2 linked regions of the Pueribacillus theae genome follow. The protein of the gene in region 1 interacts with the protein of each later gene in a pairwise test. Links are inferred from orthologs where the notes say so. Each region holds a gene or a part of one and is shown in the gene's direction. Other genes may lie near its edges. The genes, in order: DCC39_RS11360 and DCC39_RS09520.

Region 1 (6,367 bases):
AAACGGCTCAAGGTAAATGATGTAGAAGGAAATCCTATTGAAATTGCCGCGGTTATCGTGTTTAAAGTGGTTGATTCTGCAAAAGCAGTCTTTGATGTTGATAATTATGAGGAATTTGTTGAAATTCAAAGCGAAACGGCGATTCGACACGTAGCAACGAAGTATCCGTACGACACGTTTGAGGATGTGGAGCTTACGTTAAGAGGCAATGCTGAAGAAGTCTCGAATGAGCTGCAGGTGGAATTGCAAGCACGGCTAAATGTTGCAGGTGTCGAAGTCACCGAAGCAAGGCTTACGCATTTAGCGTATTCTACAGAAATTGCGAGTGCCATGCTTCAGCGTCAGCAAGCTTCAGCAATCATTTCTGCTCGCAAAAAAATTGTAGAAGGTGCTGTTGGCATGGCGCAAATGGCTATTCAACAGCTTGAGAAAGATAATGTGATTGATTTAGATGAAGAGCGTAGGGTAAATATGGTCAATAATTTAATGGTAGCCATCGTTTCTGATAAATCGACTCAGCCAGTCATTAACACGGGAAGTCTTTACTAATTTAGAGGATAGAGGCTAGAAGTTAGACTGGAAGAAATCGGCGAAATGCCGATTTCATTTTTTAAAGTTAAAGTCCGAAGGCCTATTTGTTGAAATCAGAGGAAGAGCCGATTTCATTTTAAAAAGAGGGGGTTTTGATGGCTAAGAAAAAGAGTTTCCCTTTGCGGATCGACCCTGAACTATATGAAGCCATTCAATCATGGGCGAAAGATGAGTTTCGAAGTGTCAACGGGCATATTGAGTTTCTATTAAGGGAAGCAGTGAAACGGAGTGGCAGATTGCAAGGAAAAAAGAAAGACAACTAGCAAATATATGAGTATCCAAAGATGTAAATGGCATCTGTTGCCAAAACAGATGCCATTTAATTTTTGTATTGGTTGTTGAATCTGGATGTGCGACAATAACAGGGAGAGAGTCTTAATGGGGGGGAAGATTTTTGGGGTTAAAAATAGAACATGTGACAAAAAAATACGGATCATTTTCCGCGGTTGATGATTTAACATTGGAAATTCCAGAGAAGCGGATGTTTGGACTGCTTGGGGGGAATGGCGCAGGGAAAACGACGACTTTCCGAATGGTGCTCGGTTTGCTTTCGCCGACTGAAGGAAAAATCACTTGGAATAATGCAGCGATTGATTACAGCAAAAGCCACATTGTCGGCTATCTTCCAGAGGAACGGGGGCTTTATCCAAAGCTTAAAGTACGCGACCAACTTGTATATCTTGGAAGATTGAGAGGAATGGACAAAAAAGCAATCCTTGTACAAATGGAAAAATGGCTTGACCGCTTTCGGGTGCCTGAATACGCAAACAAGCGTGTAGAAGAACTGTCGAAAGGAAATCAACAAAAAATCCAGTTTATCGCTGCTGTGATTCATAAGCCGGAGCTGCTCATTCTTGATGAACCATTCAGCGGACTTGATCCCGTGAATGTGGAGCTTTTGAAAGAAGCGGTCATTGAACTAAATCAAAACGGAACAACGATCGTCTTTTCAAGCCACCGTATGGAGCACGTCGAAGAGCTTTGTGACCAGCTATGTATTTTACATAAGGGAAAGCCTGTTGTTCAAGGGGGTTTAAGAGAGGTAAAACGATCATTTGGCAAAAAGAATGTCATTGTCAAGGCCGATTTCCCTCTGGATGATTTGCAATCAATCCCTGGCATCGTGAAATATAAACAAACGGTAGAAGGCGCTGAAATGCAAGTTGAAAGTGAAGAAATCTCGCAAAAAATATTAGAACATATTGCAGGCAAAGGTTTTATACGCAAGTTTGAGCTTGAAGAGCCGTCGCTTCACGATATTTTTATCGAAAAGGTCGGTGTTTCCTATGAGTAAATTTTGGACGGTTCTTTTTCATACGTATATAAGCCGGGTGAAAACGAAGTCATTCATCATCTCTACAATCATTACGATGCTTTTTGTGCTTGCATTTTTAAACGTCGATAAAATCTTTGCGCTATTTGAAGATGATGAAGTAAAACAAGTTGCGGTTATTGATCAAACCGAACAGTTATTTGATCCGCTTGTTAAACAAATTGAACAGAGCGGCGATGAGATTGAACTTCATAAATTTGAAGAAGATGAAAAAGCTGCGGAAGACGCTATTCACGAAGGAGAGCTTGACGGCGTTCTCATCCTCTCATTCAATGATGAAGGATTGCCTGAAGGTGTTTTGAAAGCAGGTACAGTGACAGAAGAAAAGTGGATTGGCCCTTTGGAAAACGCACTTCAACAAATGAAAGTAATGATCGCAACGAATCAGTTAGAATTGTCACCGGAAGAGGTTGCCGCGATTTATGAACCCGTTTCATTCGAACGGATTGCGATCGAAGAAGGTGCAAAGACAGAGACGGAAGTAGCACAGGCTACCTTTATCGTGAATTTCCTCACGATTCTCATTTATATGGCTGTCCTAATCTATGGCATGATGATTGTAACGGATGTCGCACAAGAGAAATCATCAAGGGTCATGGAAATTCTCGTTTCCAGTGTGTCCCCAGTTGCCCAAATGTTTGGGAAAATCTTTGGGATTGCCTTACTTGGTGTGACGCAAATCGTTGTGTTGATTCTCGTTGGTTTCTTGTCCATTCAATCAACATCCAACACGGAAGACAGTATCGCTAATGTGTTACAGCTTAACCAGCTTCCAGTCTCGACACTTGTATACGCAGTCGTATTTTTTCTACTAGGTTTCTTGTTATATGCGACGCTTTTAGCCATGCTCGGATCACTCGTTAGCCGTGTTGAGGATGCCAATCAGGTCGTTACGCCTGTCGTAATGCTAATTATCGCAGCGTTCTTCTTGGCGACTTTCGGTATGAATGCACCTGAATCGACGTTTATCACAGTGATGTCATTCATTCCATTTTTTACGCCGATGCTTATGCTCATGCGTGTTGGGATGCTGCAAATACCGGTATGGGAAATCGCATTAAGTATCGGGTTGTTAGCTGGAACTGTTGTGCTTTTTGCAATCATTGGCGCCCGGATTTACCGCGGCGGGGTTTTAATGTACGGGAAAACGTCTTTAAAAGACATTAAACAAGCGATCGCACTTACGAAAAAATAAAAGGGTGATTTTTTGTGCAAACAACGATTTTTGGGGATCATGATGAAAATACGTTAAGACAGTTCAATATGTGCTTAAACGAGGGAAATACCGTTGGCGGCGTACTTTGTGCTGATGGCCATTACGGATACAGCCAGCCGGTTGGTGGCGTAATTGTTTATGACAAGCAAATTTCACCATCAGGAGTAGGCTATGACATCGCGTGCGGCAACAAAGCGGTAAAAACAAATCTGAAATATGAACAAATTAAAAACGTTGTACCAGCCATCATGGATGAAATCGCCAACCGAATTTCGTTTGGCATTGGCAGAAAAAATAAAGAAAAAGTCGATCATGATCTTTTCGATGATCCAAACTGGGACGTTTATAAAGAAATTGGCAAGCATGAGCATGATCAATTAAAAAAATTGGCAAAGGATCAACTAGGGACGGTCGGATCCGGCAATCACTTCGTTGATCTGTTAATTGATGAAAAAACAGATGATGTATGGATTGCGAACCATTTTGGAAGCCGTGGTTTTGGACATAAGACGGCGAGCGGTTTTCTTAACTTGGCAAATGGCCGAAAGTTTGCAGATCGAGCACCTGGTGAAAGTATGGAACAGCGACCGACATTAATTGATTTGGACAGTGATTTGGGCGAGATGTATTACAACGCAATGCATCTTGCAGGGCGCTATGCTTATGCTGGCCGTGACTACGTCATTGAACAAGTGTTATCTATTCTTGAAGCAGAGCCGTTGTTTGAAGTGCATAACCATCATAACTTTGCCTGGAAAGAAACGCATAACGGAAAAGAGTATATCGTTGTTCGAAAAGGGGCGACACCGTCTGCTCCTGGACAGCTTGGATTTGTTGGCGGCAGCATGGGTGACATCTCTGTCATTGTCCGCGGGAAAGACACAGAAGAAAATAAAAAAGCCTTCTACAGCACCGTTCACGGCGCAGGAAGGATTATGAGCCGAACCCAAGCGGCCGGAAGAATGAATTGGAAAACGAAAAAACGGACAGGCGGGAAAATTACGGTTGAGCAAATGAATGAAGCAGTAAAAAAATTTGGTGTTGAACTTAGGGGAGCAGGCACAGATGAAAGCCCATTTGTTTACCGAAAGCTTCGTGAAGTATTAGATGCACACAGCGGCACGATTGAAATATTGCATGTCCTGAAACCGATTGGCGTCTGTATGGCAGGCGCGAATGAATTTGATCCTTATAAAGATTAGTTTAATTTTCTGGATGGGCGGGTAATACACTACTACACCTTCTATAGAAGTTTTAAAGAAATTTTCCTTAAGGAAACAAAAAAGGTTAGGAGTTGTTAAATGATGAAACCATCTGTCCGAGAATTTACGAATGACCAAGAATTGATCAATGCGGTAAACGAACTTTCTTCTCAAGGATTTGACAAGGACAATCTGTATGTTATGGCACACGATTCTGATCGTGAAGATCGCTTAGCAGATCAAAGTGACGCAAACGAAGTTGGATTAAAAGAATTGGGCCTCGGAAGCGCTGTTAAAAATTTGTTTAGTTCAGAAGGTGATCAGCTAAGGACAAAGCTGGAAGAGCTTGGATTCTCTGAGATGGAAGCGGAGCAATACGAAAGAAAATTAGACGATGGGAAAGTGCTGCTAATCGTTTGCGATGACGACGGGAAATCCTCTGGCTATATGTCAAATGACAGTATGGACAGCCAAGAGCCATACATGTAAAAACAAAAGCATGCTTACGTTTCAATTAGTAAATAGTGTAGCCGGTGAGTGTCATTAGACTTACCGGCTTTTTTATCGCCTTTTTTAAAAAAATGTGTGCCAAAGTTCGACAAGTGCAGAAAACTTGAGTGCCCAGTGTAACAGAAAACACCCACAGGAAAAATGTCTTCCTATGGGTGTTTAAATTTTGTTTTTTAGCAACAATCGAATGCTATAGATCATGAACAGTGTCACTGACTGTCAACATCATTAAAACAGTTTGAGCCGCGGTAAAAATTCTTCTGTTTTGGACCTTATACGACAGAAGCCCTACCTCTCTTCCGTTCTTACGGTTCCTAGACCGCGCCAGTATGAATAAGATTAATTAGAGACGATTCTTTGAAGTTGCTAAAAACGATCCATTATTACGGATACAATTGACCATTATATCACTTCATTCATAAAATAGAAAGATGTCTTTTTAAAAGTGCTCAGACGTTCACATCGCTCCATCTTTGAATCGCTTCAATGACTTCTTTTAAAGAGCTTCCCTTTTTCGTTAATGTATATTCAATTCGGACGGGTGTTTCAGCATAAACAATCCTTTTTACGATTTGAAGCTGCTCAAGTTCTTTCATTCGTTCAGTAAGCATTCTGTCACTAACGCCGGGCATTTGTTTTTTTATATCTTTGAATCGCTTAGGGCCGCCCAATAGTACGCGAATAATCATTCCTGTCCATTTCTTTCCGATAATTTGGATGGCAACTTCAAATTTAGGACACATCGAATCAAAGTTCATATTCCCACCTCGAATAGAGTGTTTCTCAAGCTGCACATAGCATAAGCTCTTTGTATATTATGATAGAAAAATACTTTATAGATGTAAAGAAAAGCGAATCGAGGAAAGGAACCACAAGAAGGAGGAGGAAAATGGTCAGCGAATGGGCTAGTCTATGGGTGCGGCTATTGGCATGGATTTTTGATCTTCTGCTTGTTGGTGTACCATTAATTGTTATCGGTGTAACCTTTTTTGAAAAAGGACTAAACATGATCTTCTTTGACTTTTTTTTATTTTTTTTATACGTCTTATTGACACCTATTTTTTGGCAGGGTTTTACGGTTGGAAAACGGATACTACGAATCAGAATTATTGATAAAAAGAAAAATAAAATCAGTATAACGACGATGATCGCAAGGTTAATCGTATCCGGGTTGATCTATTTAATTACATTTGGTATTGCGTTGATTGTAAGTGTTATTGTTACTCACTTGAGAGAAGATAAACGGGCTATTCATGATTTAATCGCTGGCACGTGTGTCACTTATGTTGATGCTCAACACATATTAAAAACGGCATCCGAATAATTTCGGAAGCCGTTGGACATTATTCTTTTGGTGAAATCATGTTCTCAGGTCTTACATATTCATCGAACTGTTCTTCAGTGAGAAGCCCAGTTTTTACTGCAGCTTCTTTTAACGTTGAGCCTTCTTTATGGGCGAGCTTTGCGATTTTTGCGGCATTTTCATATCCAATATGAGGATTTAATGCTGTGACA
Region 2 (7,049 bases), on another replicon or contig:
TCGATTTGGGAGCGACGAAGCGGGATGTTCTTACTCGGGTGATTATTCCGTTTATTAAACCAGGCATCTTTGCGGGGTTCTTTCTTGCGTTGACATATTCACTTGATGACTTTGCTGTGACATTTTTTGTTACCGGCAATGGATTCTCTACTTTATCCGTCGAAATATATTCAATGGCGCGTACGGGCATCACGTTAACGATTAATGCTTTATCAGGCCTTATCTTCCTCGTAACAGTTCTGCTCGTTGTTGGCTATTACTTTATAAGCAGCAAAGCGAAAACTCCTCTTTCGGGGGTGAAAAAATGAAAGGCATTTTACGCGTGGGCCTTGCCATTCTAGCTGTTTCAGTTATTTTGCTAATCATTAACGCACAGTTAAACAAAGGGCACATCGGATCAGGAAAAGGCTCGATTACTGTTTACAACTGGGGAGAATACATTGATCCGGATTTGCTCAAACAATTTGAAAAGGAAACCGGCATTAAAGTTATCTATGAAACATTTGACTCGAACGAAGCGATGATGGCAAAAATCGAGCAAGGCGGAACATCTTATGATATATCCGTTCCATCAGAATATATGGTTGAAATAATGGGGGAGAAAGATCTGCTATTGCCGATTGACTACAGCAAGATTCCAAACATTAAAAATATCGCCCCTTATTTCCTCAATTTGCCTTTTGATCCGGAAAATAAATATTCTATTCCTTACTTTTGGGGAACGCTTGGGGTTGCTTTTAATCCGAAATTGCTTGACGGGCAAACGTTCGAAAGCTGGGACAATTTATGGGATCCATCCCTTAACCAACAAATTATTCTTGTTGACAGCGCACGGGAAGCGATCGGTATGGGATTGAATTCACTTGGCTATTCATTAAATTCAACCGATTTGGATCAATTGCACGAAGCGGCAAAAAAGTTGGAAAAACTTAGCCCGAACGTGAAGGCAATCGTTGGAGATGAAGTGACGCAACTTATGGTGAATAACGAAGCGGCGGTAGCGCTTACGTGGTCGGGCCAAGCGGCTGATATGATGGATGAAAATGAAGACATTGATTACATTGTGCCGAAGGAAGGCTCGAACCTATGGTTTGACAACATGGTCATCCCACGTACCGCTACAAATATTGAAGGCGCCCATGAGTTTATCAATTTCATGCTTGACGCTGAAATCGCAGCCCAAAACGCCGATTACGTCGGATATTCAACACCAAATGTTGCGGCAATGGATTTGATGGATCCGGAAGTAACAGGGGACGAAAGATTTTATCCAGACGAAGAAACGCGTGAACATCTTGAAGTGTATAAAAATCTTGGACTTGAGATGCTCGGGCATTACAATGACTTATTTCTTGAGTTTAAAATGAAAAAATAATTTTTAGTGGGGTTTGTCTAAAAGTCCCTAAAGCAAATGAGGTAGAGATAAACAGTTCGTTTTTCTCTACCTCATTTTGTGAATTTTAATCCCGGACTCCTGCCCTTATAAGCGATAATAATTTCGCAGCAAATAAGCGATCCATTCGCAATCTGGATGATTGCGCAGGTTTTCTATTAGGCCTTTTACAATGGCAGGAGCCAAATTTGGGTCGTGTAAGTTTCGTTTGAGAAGAATGAGTGATTCCTTTTCGATCGATTCTTCGATTTCCTCCGTTTTTTGTTCAATCATTTCAATGATGTCCTCTTTCGTTATTTCTTCAAGACCACTTTTATATTTCATCAATTGAAATTGTTGTTCTGTAATAAATGGAATGGTAATATTTTTTGCTAATAAATTGGTTTTTTCCACAAGTGATTTTGAGAGTAAGTCAATATCCAATTTGATGTTATTGCTGAATAATAGTAATTCCCCATACATATTCAAAAAGCTTTTAATGCAATAGAGCAAGTCAAACTTAGATTTTTTAACGTTTTTCCCATACAAACGTTCAATCATCGTTAAAATGCACTTCTCTAATAACTGGTCATAGTAACGTATTTTGCTAATAAGCTCTTCATTAAAAGTTTGTGTCTCTTTAATGAAAATTTTGGCGAAATCAGCGTGCTGATGAAAATTATTATAGGATGCCCGGTAAAATTCATATAAAAGTTGATTTTTGTTTGTGTTTTTGACTATATGGTCAAAGTTGGCAATTGCTTTCATCATGAAACGATCGATTAATGCTAAAATTAGTTCATCTTTCGATTTAAAAGATAGATAGAAGGCGCCTTTAGAAATCCCGCAATGTTCAGTGATCTGTTGAACAGAAGTTGCCCTAAAGCCTTGGTTTGCAAAAAGTTCCAATGCCTTTTCCATAATCAACTGTTTTTTTACCATTGTAATTCTTCTCCCTTATGAACTTTTAATTGACAGCTGACCATTCAGTCATTATTATAAGATAATGGGTTTTAAAAATCAATTTAAGGGCTGGTGTAAAGGTGAAGGGCTTAGTTAACTTTGTAATAAAAAATAAGTTAGCCGTTTGGTTACTTACCATTATTATTGTTTTTTCCGGTTTGTATTCAGGAACGCGCATGAAGACGGAGATGATTCCAGATATTTCAGTACCATACTTAATGGTGACAGATGTTTATCCTGGTGCAACTCCTGAACAGGTTATGGAAGATGTCTCTATTCCTATAGAGAAAGCGATAGAAAATTTAAAAAATGTGAAGGCTGTTTATTCCAATTCTTATTCTAATGTTGCTAGTATTCAAGTGGAATATGAGTATGGGATCGATATGGGTGAAGCGAATCGAGAGCTGAAATCAGCATTAGATTCTGTATCTTTACCGGAAGGAACAGAAGAGCCGGATGTTTCGGCAATTAGCATGGATATGATGCCAGTTGTGGCTCTTAGCGTAAGTAGCACAACCGAGGATGTTGTAGAATTAACGTCAACAGTCCAAGATATTTTACTGCCAAAAATTGAAAAGCTCGATGGTGTTGCTTCAGCAACGATTACAGGGCAACACATTGAGGAAGTAGATCTTGTCTATGATAAAGAAAAGATGGCAGCACTGGACTTAACAGAAGAATCCGTGAAAGAAATCATTCAAGCTAGTAATTTAGCGGTTTCATTAGGGCTTTATGAGTTTGAAGAAGGGGAACAAGCTGTTGCAGTTGATGGCAAATTTATGACATTGGATGAGCTGGAAAACATGTTGATTCCTGTCACACCTTCAGAAACGAATCCATCCCCTTTTGTAAAGCTAAAAGATATCGCCAAAGTTGAACTGGTTGGCAAAGTTGAATCTGTTTCCCGCACAAATGGAAAAGATGCCATTGCCATTCAAGTTGTGAAAGGGCAAGAAGCAAATACGGTAGAAGTTGTCAACCGTGTGAAGAAGCTAATTAAAGAAGAGCAGAAAAAAATTGATGGCCTTGTCATTGATGTGTCCCTTGACCAAGGGGAGCCGATCGAAGATTCCGTCACGACAATGATTGAGAAAGCATTGTTCGGTGGTTTGATCGCTATTTTAATCATTCTGCTTTTCTTGCGTGATTTCAAATCTACGATGATATCCATCATATCCATCCCTGTTTCCATCTTAATGGCTCTGTTGCTATTACATTGGATGGATATCACACTAAATATTATGACTTTAGGGGCAATTACGGTAGCTATTGGACGAGTCATTGACGACTCAATTGTCGTTGTTGAGAACATTTATCGACGTCTCCATCTGGAAGGCGAAAAATTATCCGGACGTGCGCTCATTCGTGAAGCAACGATCGAGATGTTTCGGCCAATCTGTTCATCTACCATTGTAACAGTAGCGGTTTTTGCGCCACTCATTTTTGTCGGTGGGTTAGTAGGAGAGTTATTTCTTCCATTCGCATTAACGATGACTTTTGCCTTGGGCGCATCATTACTTGTTGCCATTACGATTGTTCCGGCACTCTCACACTTTTTATTTAGAAAAAAATTGTATGGTGAAAAAGGAAAAAGCAGGCATAAAGGGGTCGGGAAACTAGCAAATTGGTATAAAGGCGGTCTTAACTGGACATTAAACCATAAGATAATAACCTCGCTATTCACGATTGCTTTACTCGTCGGAAGTTTGATGTTAACTCCATTAATCGGTTTTAGTTTTTTAGGCAGTGAAGAAGAAAAAGTAATGTATTTAACTTATACTCCTGCTACAGGTGAGCTAGATGAAGATACTTTAGAAAATGTGGAAGAAGTCGAACAGGAGTTATTAAAACGGGATGATATTGATATTCTTCAAGTTTCGATAACGGATAGTGGTGATCCTACTGCCTTAATGATGGGTGGTGGCACAAATGGGGCACTTATGTATGTCATTTTTGATCCAGATATGAAGAATTTCCCTGAAGTGCGTAAGGAAATTGAAGATTATGTTCTTACTATCGACCAATCAGGCGAATGGAAGAGCCAAGATTTTTCTTCGATGTCCTTTTCATCGAATGAAATTAGTTACACTTTCTATAGTGAAGATTTAGATAAATTAAATGAAGCGGTTAAAAAAGTTGAAGATGTTATGAAGGAAAATGGCCAACTAGAGGATGTTTCCTCCAATATGGAAGATGCTTATGTTGAATATACATTTAACGTCAAACAAGATGAGTTATTAAAATATGGCTTAACAGCAGGTCAAATTGTAGGAATGTTAAAGCCGCAAACAACAAAAGAAGTGTTGACAACAATAGAAAAGGACGGCGACTCAATAGATGTCATTGTTCAACAAAAGCAAACCGAACAGCCAAAATCGATTGATGACATGTTAAAGACGGAAGTACCAACAGCATTAAATACAACAATGCCGCTTTCTGAGCTGGTAACTGTTGAGAAAGGTACGACGCTTAATACGTTAGCGCGCAGTAAAGGCGAATATTATGCAACGGTTTCCGGAACGATTACCGATAAAGATATTTCAAAAGCAACTTCTGAAGTAGAACAAGCGATTGATAAGTTAGATTTACCAAAAGGTGTTTTCGTTGATGTTGCTGGTGTTGCTGCCGATATGGAGGAAACCTTCACACAATTAGGTATGTCCATGCTTGCTGCGATTGCGATCGTCTATTTTGTTCTTGTTGTCACATTTGGTGAAGGTGTCGCGCCGTTTTCGATTCTGTTTTCATTGCCATTTGCGGTCATTGGTTCATTTGTTGGCTTGTTTCTCGCCGGTGAAACCATTTCCGTTACCGTAATGATGGGTTTATTAATGCTCATTGGCATCATTGTAACAAATGCGATTGTACTGGTAGACCGAATTGTCCGGATGGAACGCGGAGGTATGGGAATGCGCGATGCAATCTTAGAAGCGGGTGCTACCCGTCTACGTCCCATTTTGATGACAGCCATCGCAACGATTGGCGCATTAATTCCGCTTGCTGCAGGTGCTGAAGGTGGCGGAGGATTAATTTCGAAAGACCTTGCGATTACGGTCATTGGCGGTTTAGCAAGTTCAACCTTGTTAACATTATTCATTGTACCGATTGTTTATGAAATTCTATCAAAAATGTTTAAGAAAAACCGGAAGGAAATAGAGGAGAACTAAGAAACAAAGGGCTGTCCAGGAATGATTTTCTGTGACGGCCCTTTCTATTTTTAGCAAAACTACATACAAAAAATCAGGTTCATTTGCCAAAATGACAGAAAAGTGGTTTTTAACAAATATCATCTGGCTTTTAAAATTTATCAATGTACTTTATGGTTTTTTAGACGTAACTCTTTTTTGTTGCAATAAAGTATTGTACAAAAATTTTGATTCATGGATAATGAAAGAGATGAGGATTAATTAAAAATGGGGGTATGGTGATGGGAGTCCTTCAAATTACGACGGAAAATGGCGTGAGAGTAATTAAGCTGAATCGCCCTGAAAGGCTTAATGCCATTAATGATGAACTAAGCAGCAAGCTTGAACTGGCAATTGAAGACGCTTCAAAGGATGATGAGGTAAGAGTGATCATCCTCACCGGAAGCGGGAAAGGCTTTTCATCTGGGCTCGATTTATCAGAGTTTTCCAAAAGGGATCCAGCTACGATGACTCGGGCGATGAAGGTTGATAATTTAGGCTGGGTTGGGAGACTCGCATTGGGAATCGTCCATAACGACAAGCCTGTTATTGCCGCAATTAATGGTATTGCTGCAGGAGCAGGATTTGCCTTAACGCTCGGCTGTGACTTTCGGTTTATGTCTGAATCTGCACGGGTAACTGCAGGGTACATACGGAGAGGATTAAACCCTGATGCGGGCATGACTTACTTTTTGCCGCGGCTTATCGGGCCAACAAAAGCGAATGAATTAATTTTAACAGGAAGAGATGTTTATGCGGAGGAAGCAGAACGAATCGGACTTGTGAATGCTGTATATCCTGATGAAGAATTTCATGGGCGTGTGATGGATTTCGCAAAAGGAATTGCGGAAGGCCCGCCGATTGCGATGACTTTCTCTAAACGCCTCCTTGCAGCAAGCCAAGATTCCAACCTTGAGACATTATTAAAGCAAGAGTTGTCTTCAATAAGAGTATGCTTCGGAACAGAAGACGTAAAAGAGGGCATAAAAGCCTTTGCAGAAAAGAGAAAACCTATATTTAAAGGGCGATAAAATAGTGTCAGGAAGCGTGGCCGAATGCCCGCTTCTTTACCCTGCTTAAGTTTTGCCTGCAATTTACTAGTCATTTCTTGACTTTTCACGACACCTGCTTTATAAATGTTTTAACGAAAATTCATTCCAAAAACAGGATATATAAAAAAACTTTTAACGGGAGTAGGAGGGCTTTATGAAAAAGGAAATTTCAAATGTTGCTGTTATCGGTGCAGGGGACATGGGGCATGGTATTGCCCAAGCAGCAATACTCGGAGGGTTAACCGTTTATTTATATGATGTAAATAAGGAGTCAATCGACCGAGGCGTAAACAGGATCAATCAAAGTTTAGAGAAACTAAGAAAAAAAGAAAAAATTAGCGAAGAAGAATTAAACGAAGCCCGCAGCAATTTACATCCAACGTTGGATTTTAAAGAAGCTTTATCAAGCGCTTCATTTGTTTTTGAAGCGGTTCCGGAGATATTGGATTTGAAGCAAAAACTATTTAAACAGATGGG

The links.
Region 2: the proteins of DCC39_RS11360 (region 1) and DCC39_RS09520 interact in binary tests that used the Bacillus subtilis proteins (3 or more experiments, as listed by UniProt). The link is inferred for Pueribacillus theae from one-to-one orthologs.

What each region holds. Positions count from the first base shown.
Region 1 is NZ_QCZG01000022.1:57,351-63,717, forward strand. The notes cover bases 999-3,998. They hold DCC39_RS11360 (ABC transporter permease), read left to right. Parts: upstream 999-1,877; coding sequence 1,878-3,119; downstream 3,120-3,998. Other genes in these bases: DCC39_RS11355 (ABC transporter ATP-binding protein), read left to right, coding at 999-1,885; DCC39_RS11365 (RtcB family protein), read left to right, coding at 3,188-3,998. Also shown: DCC39_RS11345 (SPFH domain-containing protein), read left to right, coding at 1-549; DCC39_RS11350 (Arc family DNA-binding protein), read left to right, coding at 687-854; more of DCC39_RS11355, read left to right, coding at 986-998; more of DCC39_RS11365, read left to right, coding at 3,999-4,342; DCC39_RS11370 (general stress protein), read left to right, coding at 4,445-4,831; DCC39_RS11375 (winged helix-turn-helix transcriptional regulator), read right to left, coding at 5,302-5,610; DCC39_RS11380 (RDD family protein), read left to right, coding at 5,742-6,176; fumC (class II fumarate hydratase), read right to left, coding at 6,196-6,367.
Region 2 is NZ_QCZG01000017.1:25,725-32,773, reverse strand. Bases 2,021-5,702 are described here. They hold DCC39_RS09520 (efflux RND transporter permease subunit), read left to right. Parts: upstream 2,021-2,415; coding sequence 2,416-5,502; downstream 5,503-5,702. Other genes in these bases: DCC39_RS09525 (TetR/AcrR family transcriptional regulator), read right to left, coding at 2,021-2,314. In the rest of the region: DCC39_RS09535 (ABC transporter permease), read left to right, coding at 1-308; DCC39_RS09530 (ABC transporter substrate-binding protein), read left to right, coding at 305-1,375; more of DCC39_RS09525, read right to left, coding at 1,481-2,020; DCC39_RS09510 (enoyl-CoA hydratase/isomerase family protein), read left to right, coding at 5,763-6,551; DCC39_RS09505 (3-hydroxyacyl-CoA dehydrogenase), read left to right, coding at 6,727-7,049. UniProt on the Bacillus subtilis protein: Required for self-resistance to surfactin, an antimicrobial lipopeptide surfactant produced by B.subtilis. Also required for swarming motility.